3 regions of the Microbulbifer variabilis genome follow, and region 3 is predicted to be linked to each of the others. Evidence: predicted binding sites of a transcription regulator. Region 3 holds the regulator's gene; each other region holds the start of a gene.
What was found. Region 3 encodes PhoB, which activates phosphate uptake and scavenging genes when phosphate is short. Its sites were predicted from a motif close to TGTCATAAANNTGTAACA; they were not measured.

Region 1: MJO52_RS05890 (substrate-binding domain-containing protein) is a predicted target of PhoB. The motif match lies at 995-1,012, and genes of this name have one in related genera.
Region 2: MJO52_RS10065 (porin) is a predicted target of PhoB. The motif match lies at 1,802-1,819, and genes of this name have one in related genera.

The regions. Positions count from the first base shown of each region.
Region 1 is NZ_CP092418.1:1,333,890-1,337,165, reverse strand. It holds gene MJO52_RS05900 (6-carboxytetrahydropterin synthase) at 1-34, shown strand, start outside; gene MJO52_RS05895 (16S rRNA (uracil(1498)-N(3))-methyltransferase) at 90-806, shown strand; gene MJO52_RS05890 (substrate-binding domain-containing protein) at 1,064-2,425, shown strand; gene ald (alanine dehydrogenase) at 2,780-3,276, opposite strand, start outside.
Region 2 is NZ_CP092418.1:2,254,669-2,257,944, forward strand. It holds gene MJO52_RS10060 (bifunctional 2-methylcitrate dehydratase/aconitate hydratase) at 1-568, shown strand, start outside; gene MJO52_RS10065 (porin) at 699-1,676, opposite strand; gene MJO52_RS10070 (DNA internalization-related competence protein ComEC/Rec2) at 2,004-3,276, shown strand, end outside.
Region 3 is NZ_CP092418.1:4,784,459-4,787,734, forward strand. It holds gene MJO52_RS20950 (chorismate--pyruvate lyase family protein) at 15-626, shown strand; gene ubiA (4-hydroxybenzoate octaprenyltransferase) at 690-1,532, shown strand; gene phoB (phosphate regulon transcriptional regulator PhoB) at 1,642-2,346, shown strand; gene phoR (phosphate regulon sensor histidine kinase PhoR) at 2,481-3,276, shown strand, end outside.

The sequences.
Region 1 (3,276 bases), 1.4 Mb from region 3:
CGGCAAAGGAGCCATTGCCAGTGCTAAGCTCTAGCCCCTGTAAAAGCCACTAAAACCAACAATTCTCCATAGTCTCAAGAGACTTGATTTTGAATCTGATTCTTTTGCAAGAAGCGGACTTTATCAGCCCTGATATCGTCCGTCTCTCTGGCCGTAGGCTAGAACATATTGTCAATGTTCACCGGGCCAAGCCCGGTCGGCAACTGCGTGTGGGTCTGCTGGACGGAAATATCGGCTATGGGCAAATCACTACTCTCGCCGATCAGCAAGTAGAGCTCCGGGTGGAGCTAAGTAAAAACGCTCCACCACCTCCTCCCATCACCCTGATCCTGGCGCTGCCACGTCCCAAAATGCTGAAGCGCATTATCCAGCATGTCACCGCACTGGGAGTTAAAAAGCTGGTCTTGATCAATAGCTACCGGGTGGAAAAGTCTTATTGGCAAACCCCATGGCTAGAAGAGGAAAAGCTTTTTGAACAATGCCTGCTTGGGCTCGAGCAAGCCGTCGACACACAAATGCCAGAAATTCTATTGCGCAAACGCTTTAAACCTTTTGTGGAAGATGAGCTACCTGAGCTGTGTCAGGGCTCTCAAAAACTGGTTGCTCACCCGGTCGGTGGCACAGCTTGCCCAGTAGATATCGGAGAGGCCTGCACCCTGGCAATTGGCCCTGAAGGGGGGTTTATTGCCTACGAAGTTGAGAAGTTAAAAGAAGCTGGGTTTCACTCTGTACACCTGGGCCCACGAATTCTCCGAGTGGAAACAGCCCTACCAGTTCTGGTAAGCCGACTTTTCCCCTCCTATTAAGTGTAAGTCTCGAGTCGTGGTCACATGCCAATTTCACAGTGCATGTGACCCATACTTCTCATATTTATTTCACAAGCCATTAATATCGCTCTCCCCAAGCTTTCAAAAAGCTACGGCAATATGGTCTTGTTTACCGCAAATTGTCCTGGACTCAAATTTGAGACTTTTGCACGCTTCCTTCATGAATATTTCATCATTTTGTCACAATTAAGACATATTTTGCGGCCTCGTTTTACTTCCCTAGGCTCCGAGATCACATGTACCTTTTTCTTCAACGACTGTGCCGCTCATTAATACTATTAATACTGCTTGCTACTAACCTTCTAAGCCCTTTCGCCACCGCTGAACTTCCTCCTTTTCCTCCAGACAGCAATGGAAAGCTATTTAGCCTACATGGCTCCAATACTATTGGCGCACAACTGGCACCCAACTTGGTTCAAGACTATTTCACTGCGAAAGGGGCGAGTGACATTAGTGTCCAGCCACTAGACGCTCCCAACGAAATCCGTATTCAGGCAAAAGTTGGCAACAATTCTGTATTTGTCGATATTGCTGCACATGGTTCCAGTACGGGTTTTACTGGGTTAAAACTGGCAAAGGCCGATATCGCCATGGCTTCGCGCCCGATCAAAGACGGCGAGTTCACAGAGCTGAGCATGCTGGGCGATATGCGCAGCCGCAATGCGGAGCATGTCATTGCCATAGATGGACTGGCCATAATAGTGCATCCACGCAACCCACTTCACCAACTGACCTTACAGCAAATAAGTGCTATTTTTTCTGGTCAAATTAAAGACTGGTCGGAACTCGGTAAAGGCAAAGGGCGAATTAACGTTTATGCCCGAGACGACCAATCAGGCACCTGGGATACCTTTAACAGCCTGGTGCTTGGCAAGCGTTACGCTCTCACCAGCAGGGCCAAGCGCTTCGAGTCCAACGATCAACTTTCCGACCGTGTTACCTCTGACCCGCGCGGAATCGGTTTTGTTGGGCTAGCATCCATTCGTCAGGCAAAGGCTGTTGCCGTTTCTGACCAAAATACACTGCCGCAGGCTCCAGAGCACCTAACCATTGCTACGGAAGACTACCCACTGTCACGCCGCCTTTTCCTATACACTCCGATTTATTCCTCCAACTCTACAGCGAAAGAATTTCTGCGTTTTGTACAGAGTGAGCTGGGACAGGAACAGGTGAAATCCTCTGGATTCGTCGCGCAAACTCCCATCGGCTTTAAACCAGAGGATTCCCGGGAAGGACCAAGTGAATATTTGAAGCTTACCCGAAATGCTGAGCGACTCAGTATCAATTTTCGTTTCTCCGAGGGCAATGCTTCCCTGGATAACAAGGCTCAACAGGATATTGAAAGACTGGCAAAGTACATGGAAAAACCACAGAACCAAGGACGAAAACTATTACTTGTCGGGTTTGGCGATGAGAAAGTCAGCCCTGAACGTTCGGTTATCCTATCCAAACTTCGCGCAGTTACCGTACGTTCAGCTCTGCGCGATTATAAAATTAGTACCGCGCCAGTGCAGGGTTTTGGTGCTTACCTCCCAATCGCCTCGAATAACTCCAGCGCAAAAATTAAAAATCGTCGAGTTGAAGTTTGGCTACTCTAGCCATTAAAGTCCGGCCAGAGTCAGGGAAGAAGAAACGAATAAGGCTGGATAAATAGACATCTAAAGGGAGGCCACCGCGGTCTCCTTTTTTTACGACACAAATCATTGTATTTATTGAAAAATGAAAAATAGTTAAGGAGTAAAATTATTTTTTTAGAGGGAGCGGAGCTATCGTTCAAGGGTAACGATAAATTAGCAATAAAAAAGCCGCGTATAAACGCGGCTACAATGGTGGCATAAGCCACCAGGTCTCACAGAGAGGAACGCCAAAGAGCGCTCCGGGGAAAATTTCCCTTCAAAACAAGCGCGTTACCGCTTTCTTGTTCAAGGTGCGGCTGACGCAGCTGCACCCCATTAAGCTACGGCGCCTTCCGCCTCAGCTACTTTTTGCAAAGCCAGCTTCGGATCTACAAACTCATATCCCAGTACATCGGCAACTGCCTTGTAAGTCACCATACCGGCGTGAACATTCAGACCTTCCAGCAGGTTGGCATCATCCAGCAACGCCTGCTTAGCGCCTTTGTTTGCCAAGGCTACAGCGTAAGGCAGTGTAGCGTTGTTCAGAGCCATGGTGGAGGTACGCGCTACACCACCGGGCATGTTGGCCACACAGTAGTGCACTACACCATCGACAACGTAAGTGGGCTCTTGGTGAGTGGTCGCTTTGGAGGTTTCGAAACAGCCACCTTGGTCGATAGCTACATCCACTACCACTGCACCCTTCTTCATACGGCTGATGATATCGCGGGTCAGCAGCTTGGGAGCTGCGGCGCCAGGAATCAGCACCGCACCTACGACCAGGTCTGCTTCCAGGGCATGCTTTTCAATCGCATCATTCGTGGAGTACTCGG
Region 2 (3,276 bases), 2.3 Mb from region 3:
TCAGACGGCCTGTGAAGCCGCGATAGTTTTACATCCATTGGTAAGGGGCAGGGTGCAAGACATAGAGAGAATTGTCGTGACTACTCACGAATCCGCAATACGAATTATTAGTAAAACCGGCCCCCTCTCCAATCCGGCGGACCGCGATCACTGCCTGCAATATATCGTGGCTGTGGCTCTTTTATTTGGGGATTTGCAGGCTAGTTTTTATGAGGATGAATTCCATCAGTCCCATCCGGAAATTGATGAGCTGCGCGGGAAAATTACCGTTGTTGAGGATGGCTGCTATTCGAAGGATTACCTTGATCCGGATAAGCGTTCAATTGCGAATGGTGTGCAGGTATTTTTTAAGGGGGGCAAGGCAACAGAGAATGTAGTGGTGGAATACCCCCTTGGTCATCGTCGCCGTCGTAAAGAGGGGATACCGCTTTTGTTGAAGAAATTCCATTCCAATCTGGCTGCACGTTTCCCTTCAGGCCAAGCAGAGAAAATATTAGCTTTATTTGCTGATCAACAACAGTTACAGGCAATGCCAGTTCATCTTTTTATGGATAAGTTGGTTATTTAATAAGCTGCCGCATTGCGGCTTTGGAACTTCCAATAAAAAAGGCGACCATAGGCCGCCTAATTCAAGCTCTTAAATCATACGACGGTCAAACAGCACTTCCCAATTCGGATGATCGTCGTTAAAAGCGCTCTTAGAACTTGTATTCAGCACCGATACCGGCATAGCTGCGGTCGTAATCGCCATCAGCTGTTTCGTCGGTGTAGAAGCCGAATACTTTAGCGGCGCTGTTGAACTTGTAGTCAACACCCAGGCTGTAAGTTTCGCCGTCTTCTTTCTTAATGTCAGACTGACCGTACTGAGCTTTCAGAGTCCACTGCTCGATTTTGTAAGCTACAGAGCTCATCCAGCCGTCAGCGTTTTCACCGTCAGCGTTTTCCTGGTCTTCAAACAGGGCACCAACCTGTACAGGGCCGATGTTGTACTGGGCTACAAAGCGCTGAACGTCAACGTCCTGGCCTTCAACGTCTTGGTCGAAAGCGTAGGCCATGTAAACGCCGTTGTTATCGTAAGCAATAGCAGTGGAGATGCCGTTATTGCGCTTGATTTCTTTGCCTAAGATGTCACTGCCATCATCATTTTGGCCAATGATCTCGTAACCAATTACCTCATCTTTATTGCTGATATAAGCAGCAGAAGCTTTGAAGCCCGCGAAAGACGGGGTAGTGTACTGCAGAGCGTCTTCTTCGCGGTTGTCGCTGCTGGTGATCAGGCTTTTAATATCGCCTTCCAGGTCGTTGAACAGGTCAACTTTCTTCTGGGCAACTTTCAACGGGGTGTCGAACTTACCCGCGATTACCTGACCGAAGCCGCCTTCCAGTCCAGCGTAGATGTTGCGTTGAGAGAAAGTGTCATCAGCGTCGCCGTCCATATCTACTTCGTATTCCATACGGTAGATACCCTTGATGCCGTCGGTCAGGGCGATCTCACCCTTAACGCCCAGGCGGGAAGCGTTGCTTTGAACATCGGTTACAGAGCCGTCACCTTCGTCAGCAGACTGGAAGGTAACATTGGCTTTGCCGTAAAAGTCGAGGACATCGCCTTCTTCTTGGGCGTTGGCCAGAGTCGGGATCATGGCAACAATGGCCAGAGAGAGAGCGGTCTTATTCATAGTCGTCTCGCACAGTTTATGGTTGTGGGTTGAGGGGAAGCCTTCCGTTCAGTCTGTTGGTTGCCCCTCGATTTGGTGCGGATTCTGCGACCTGAATATTACAAACATGTTAAACATGGCATTTTTCTTAAAAAAATATGACCAGCGGGTGCCATGTATAGCAGTTAAGGCAGTCACTATGCGGCATGGCGCGCCGGTTATAGTCATCTTTTGGTTCTATGGTGCCTGTTTTGTGTGCGGTGTCAAATTTTCTGATCTATTGCTATCACGGGGCTTCGGACAAGGATGAGAACCATAAATCCTGTACAAAAAAAGTGCAGGCTGGATGTGGATTGGGACCCTAAGACTACTCTGTGGCTATGGAGCCCTACGCTGGCCCTTTGGGTCTTCTCTCTATCAGTTGCTGCCATTGGTTTGTTGCCGTCTCTACCAGAAATAGGGGGAGTACTGTGGCTATATATTATTGCCTTCCTATTGTTGGTTTCCCTCCCTCAAACACGCGCTCTCTGCCTATTACTTGTCATCTCGTTGCTCGGTGCTCTCTGGGCTTTATCGAGCAATAAAGCCGCGCTTGAGCAGCGTTTATCTGAATCGGCTCATGGCATTGATCAACGCCTAAGGGTTGAGGTTGTATCCCTCCCCGAGGTCAGGAGTAATCCAGCGTTACAGAGGGGTGCTACCCGGGATATACGCTTCCAGGCGAGAATACTGGAGCCGGGGCCGGGGGAAGTTCATTCAGGTAGCCTTCTTTATCTCACCTGGTACCGCGCAGATGTTGAGGTGCAAAGGCTGCTGCGAGGTAATAGCCACTGGGATTTACCGGTGCGGTTAAAGCGTCCACGCGGTAGTGTAAATCCCCATACCTTTGACTATGAGGGCTGGCTCTTACGGCGGGGTGTTTATGCAACGGGGTATGTGCGCCCGCAAAATGGTGACCCACAGTGGTTGAGCCAGGGCATGGGGCTATCCGCCCTGCGAGATGCTTTTAGGCAGAAGCTTCAAAGGCTACCGATAAACCAAAGCGCCCTGGTTACAGCACTGTTACTAGGGGATCGCAGCGGCCTTTCCCGTGCCGACAGTGACCTGTTAAAGCAGACAGGGACGGCACACCTTTTGGCAATATCGGGCCTGCATGTGGGCATGGTGGCTGGGTTTTTACTGCTGTTGGGGCAGGTATTGGCGAGGGCTCTCGGGGTATTGATGGGGACCTGTCCCAGGTGGATTCCGATGTTGTTGGCGCTTATTGGCACTCTAACCTATACCTTGTTGGCTGGCGCTCCTCTCTCCGCCCAAAGGGCCCTGGTGATGACCTGGGTATTGCTGCTGGCTTGGCATTGGCGGCGACGGGTAGGCGCTGGCTTGGCTTTTTCTCTCGCTTTGGCATTAGTGCTAATTATCCAGCCATTGGCTTTCTTCGGAGCCGGGTTTTGGCTGTCATTCGCCGCTGTGGGTGCGCTTCTCTTGGGGTTTTCTGGGCGTAGCTCTGTTAGGCAAGAGAGGACAACGGAGAACGGTGTGGAGGGAAGTGAGGCGAGTGCTCATGTGGGGATGAAAAGGCACGTGGAAGCTTGGTTTTTACGCTGGTTCTCCACCTTTGTAC
Region 3 (3,276 bases):
GTGGGCAGGGTACAATGCCCTTTTTACCGACTGCGGAGTTATCGTTGCACCAGTCTCCATTTGTACCTGCGGGCGATTGGCGGGGGCGGCCATTTGAATCGGCACAGTTCCAACCACCAGAAAACCTGATGCCGTGGCTGGCATACACCGGTTCGCTCACCGCTGCACTGAAGCAACTGAGTGGAGGGGATTTCAGTGTGCAGGTACTTGGTCAGAGCTGGCAGCTACCCCGCGCGGAGGAATGCCGCGCGCTCAATTTAAATCGCCACAGCCGCGCCCTGGTACGGGAGGTACTACTGATAGGGTGTGGCCAACCCTGGGTTTACGCGCGCAGTGTACTTCCCCTGCGCAGTTTGCAGGGCAAGTCCCGCAACTTACGCAGTCTCGACGACCGCCCTCTGGGGGAGCTGCTGTTCAGCGAACCAGGGATTCGCCGAGGCGAAATAGAGTTCAACCAATTGCGGCGCAACCCCGACTTGCAGGCTCAAGGACTCTGCGACGGCGGCGACAGTGCCTGGGGGCGCCGCTCAATTTTTTGGCTGCGGGGCAAACCCCTTTTGGTCGCAGAGGCCTTTCTATCGCAGTTCTGCCCCGATGACCCACCTGCAGTCCCCGCAAACCAATAACCAAATACAGGGAGATTAGCCACCGTGATTAGCCAACAAATCGCCGCGCGCTGGCCCGCCGCAATGCCCTACTGGCAATTGGCGCGTATGGATAGGCCCATTGGCTCCCTATTACTTTTGTGGCCCACTTGGGTCGCACTGTGGCTTGCGGCGGGGGGCTGGCCAGGGCTGCATCTATTTGCAGTGTTCACTTTGGGCGTCATCCTGATGCGTGCGGCCGGCTGCGCGATAAATGACTTCGCCGACCGCGAGATTGACGGCCATGTTAAGCGCACCGCCACGCGCCCCCTGGCCACCGGTAACGTTACTCCCAAGGCGGCTCTTGGCCTATTCGCCGGGCTCAGCTTCGCGGCTTTTTTGCTGGTGCTCACCACCAATCAGCTAACGATTTTATTGTCATTGCCAGCACTGGCATTGGCCTTCTGCTACCCCTTTGCCAAGCGGCACACTCACCTGCCTCAAGTCGTATTGGGCGCGGCCTTCAGTATGGGGATCCCCATGGCCTTCGCCGCAGTGACCGGCGAAGTGCCTCCCCAGGCCTGGCTTCTCTATGTCGCCAACCTGTTGTGGACCCTGTGTTATGACACTTTTTACGCCATGGTGGATCGGGATGACGACCTAAAAATCGGAGTTAAATCCACGGCAATTCTGTTCGGGGAAATGGACAGAGCCATGACTGCCACTCTGCAGCTTTTGGTTCTAATGGCACTGGTGTTGATCGGCCAGCGCTTCGGCCTCGGCGCCATTTACTACTTGGCAGTTACGGCTATAGCGGCGCTTTTCGCTTACCAGCAATGGCTGATTCGCAACCGCGATAGAGAGGCCTGCTTCAAGGCATTTCTCCACAACAACTGGGTAGGGTTGGTGTTTTTTGCCGGAATATTCCTGCATTACCTCTTCAATTGATCCAGGTCTGGGAGTTCAGGCATAACCGTCATATATTTGTCATATAAATCCCGTTTAATCCTCGGCCATAACCGGGAACTTCTGACAACAGAGCGGGTATGGCAGCCAAATGCACAGTAAAACGATCCTGATTGTCGACGACGAAGCCCCTGTACGCGATATGCTGCGGGTGGCTTTAGAAATGGCAGACTACCGTTGCCTGGAGGCGGAAAACGCCCAAGAGGCCCACGCCTTAGTCATCGATGAAAAGCCAGACCTTATTCTTCTCGATTGGATGCTACCCGATGTATCCGGAGTAGAGCTGGCCCGCCGACTTAAGCGCGATGAGCTGACCACCGCGGTGCCCATCATCATGCTCACCGCCAAAGGCGAAGAAGACAATAAAATCAAAGGGTTAGAGACGGGCGCCGACGACTATATCACCAAGCCCTTCTCCCCCCGCGAGCTGGTGGCGCGCCTCAAGGCGGTACTGCGCCGCGCCGGCCCGGCCACCCCCGAAGACCCCCTCAGCGCCGGCGATCTGGTACTGGACCCTCTAAGCCACAGGGTCACCATCAAGGGACAGCCGGTGGATATGGGGCCTACTGAATTTCGCCTGCTGACTTTCTTTCTCTCTCACCAGGAGCGCGCCTACACACGCACCCAGCTGCTGGATCACGTCTGGGGTGGCAATGTCTATGTGGAGGAGCGCACCGTCGACGTACACATCCGCCGCCTGCGCAAAGCTCTGGCACTTGACGGTCACGACCGTTATATCCAGACAGTGCGCGGCACCGGCTATCGATTTTCTGTGCAAACTGCCGAAAAAGTGTGACAATCTGCAAAGATCGGCACTGACTCCCGCGGTAACCATTGGTCACTCCCACAGAGGACCGGGTTTCTAAGATGTATTAAGTGCGGGGGTGGACATCAGCCCTCCCGACAACTGCCAGGTAACACGGCAAGGCTATGTTGGATCGCAGTATTGGCGAATTTTCGCGCTTCTTAATTATTGCTCTGGGCTGCTTGACCCTCGGCTTCACCACGTCCGAGTGGTCGCTCACCCTGATTTTAGGGCTGGCAGCCTACCTGCTCTCAGTGCTGTGGCAGCAGCACCGCTTCAATCGTTGGCTTGCCAATGGCCGCCGCGGCCCCGCTCCCACTGCTTTTGGTATCTGGGGTGAAATCTATGACGACTTCTACCGTATGCAACGCCGTCACCGCCGTGAGAAGCAAAAGCTGCATGTCATGTTACGCCGTGTTCAGGACAGCACCAGCGCCCTGCGCGAAGGCATTGTAGCCCTGGAAAATGGCGACCACCTGGCCTGGTGGAACCCCGCCGCCGGCGAGCTGCTCGGCCTGCAGTCCAGTGATCAGGGGCAGTCCCTGGTGAACTTTGTGCGTGACCCTGGCTTTGTCAGCTATATGCACAGCGAGGACAACAGCCCTCGCGAACCGCTGACCCTGCCAGCGCCGGGTAATGAAGCCCTGCATCTGCAACTGGAAGTGACCCGCTACGGCAAGGATGAAGCCCTGGTTATCGTTCGCGATATCACCCGCCTGCACAATCTCGAGCAGATGCGCCGCGATTTTGTCGCCAACGTTTCCCACGAGTTGCGCACTCCTCTTACCGTAATTGCCGGCTACCTGGAAACCCTACAGAACAGCGATATGGCCCCCCCTGCCTGGCGGCGCCCGCTGGTTCAGATGGAGGAGCAGGCGGCACGTATGACCACCTTGGTCAACGACTTGCTTCTTCTGGCAC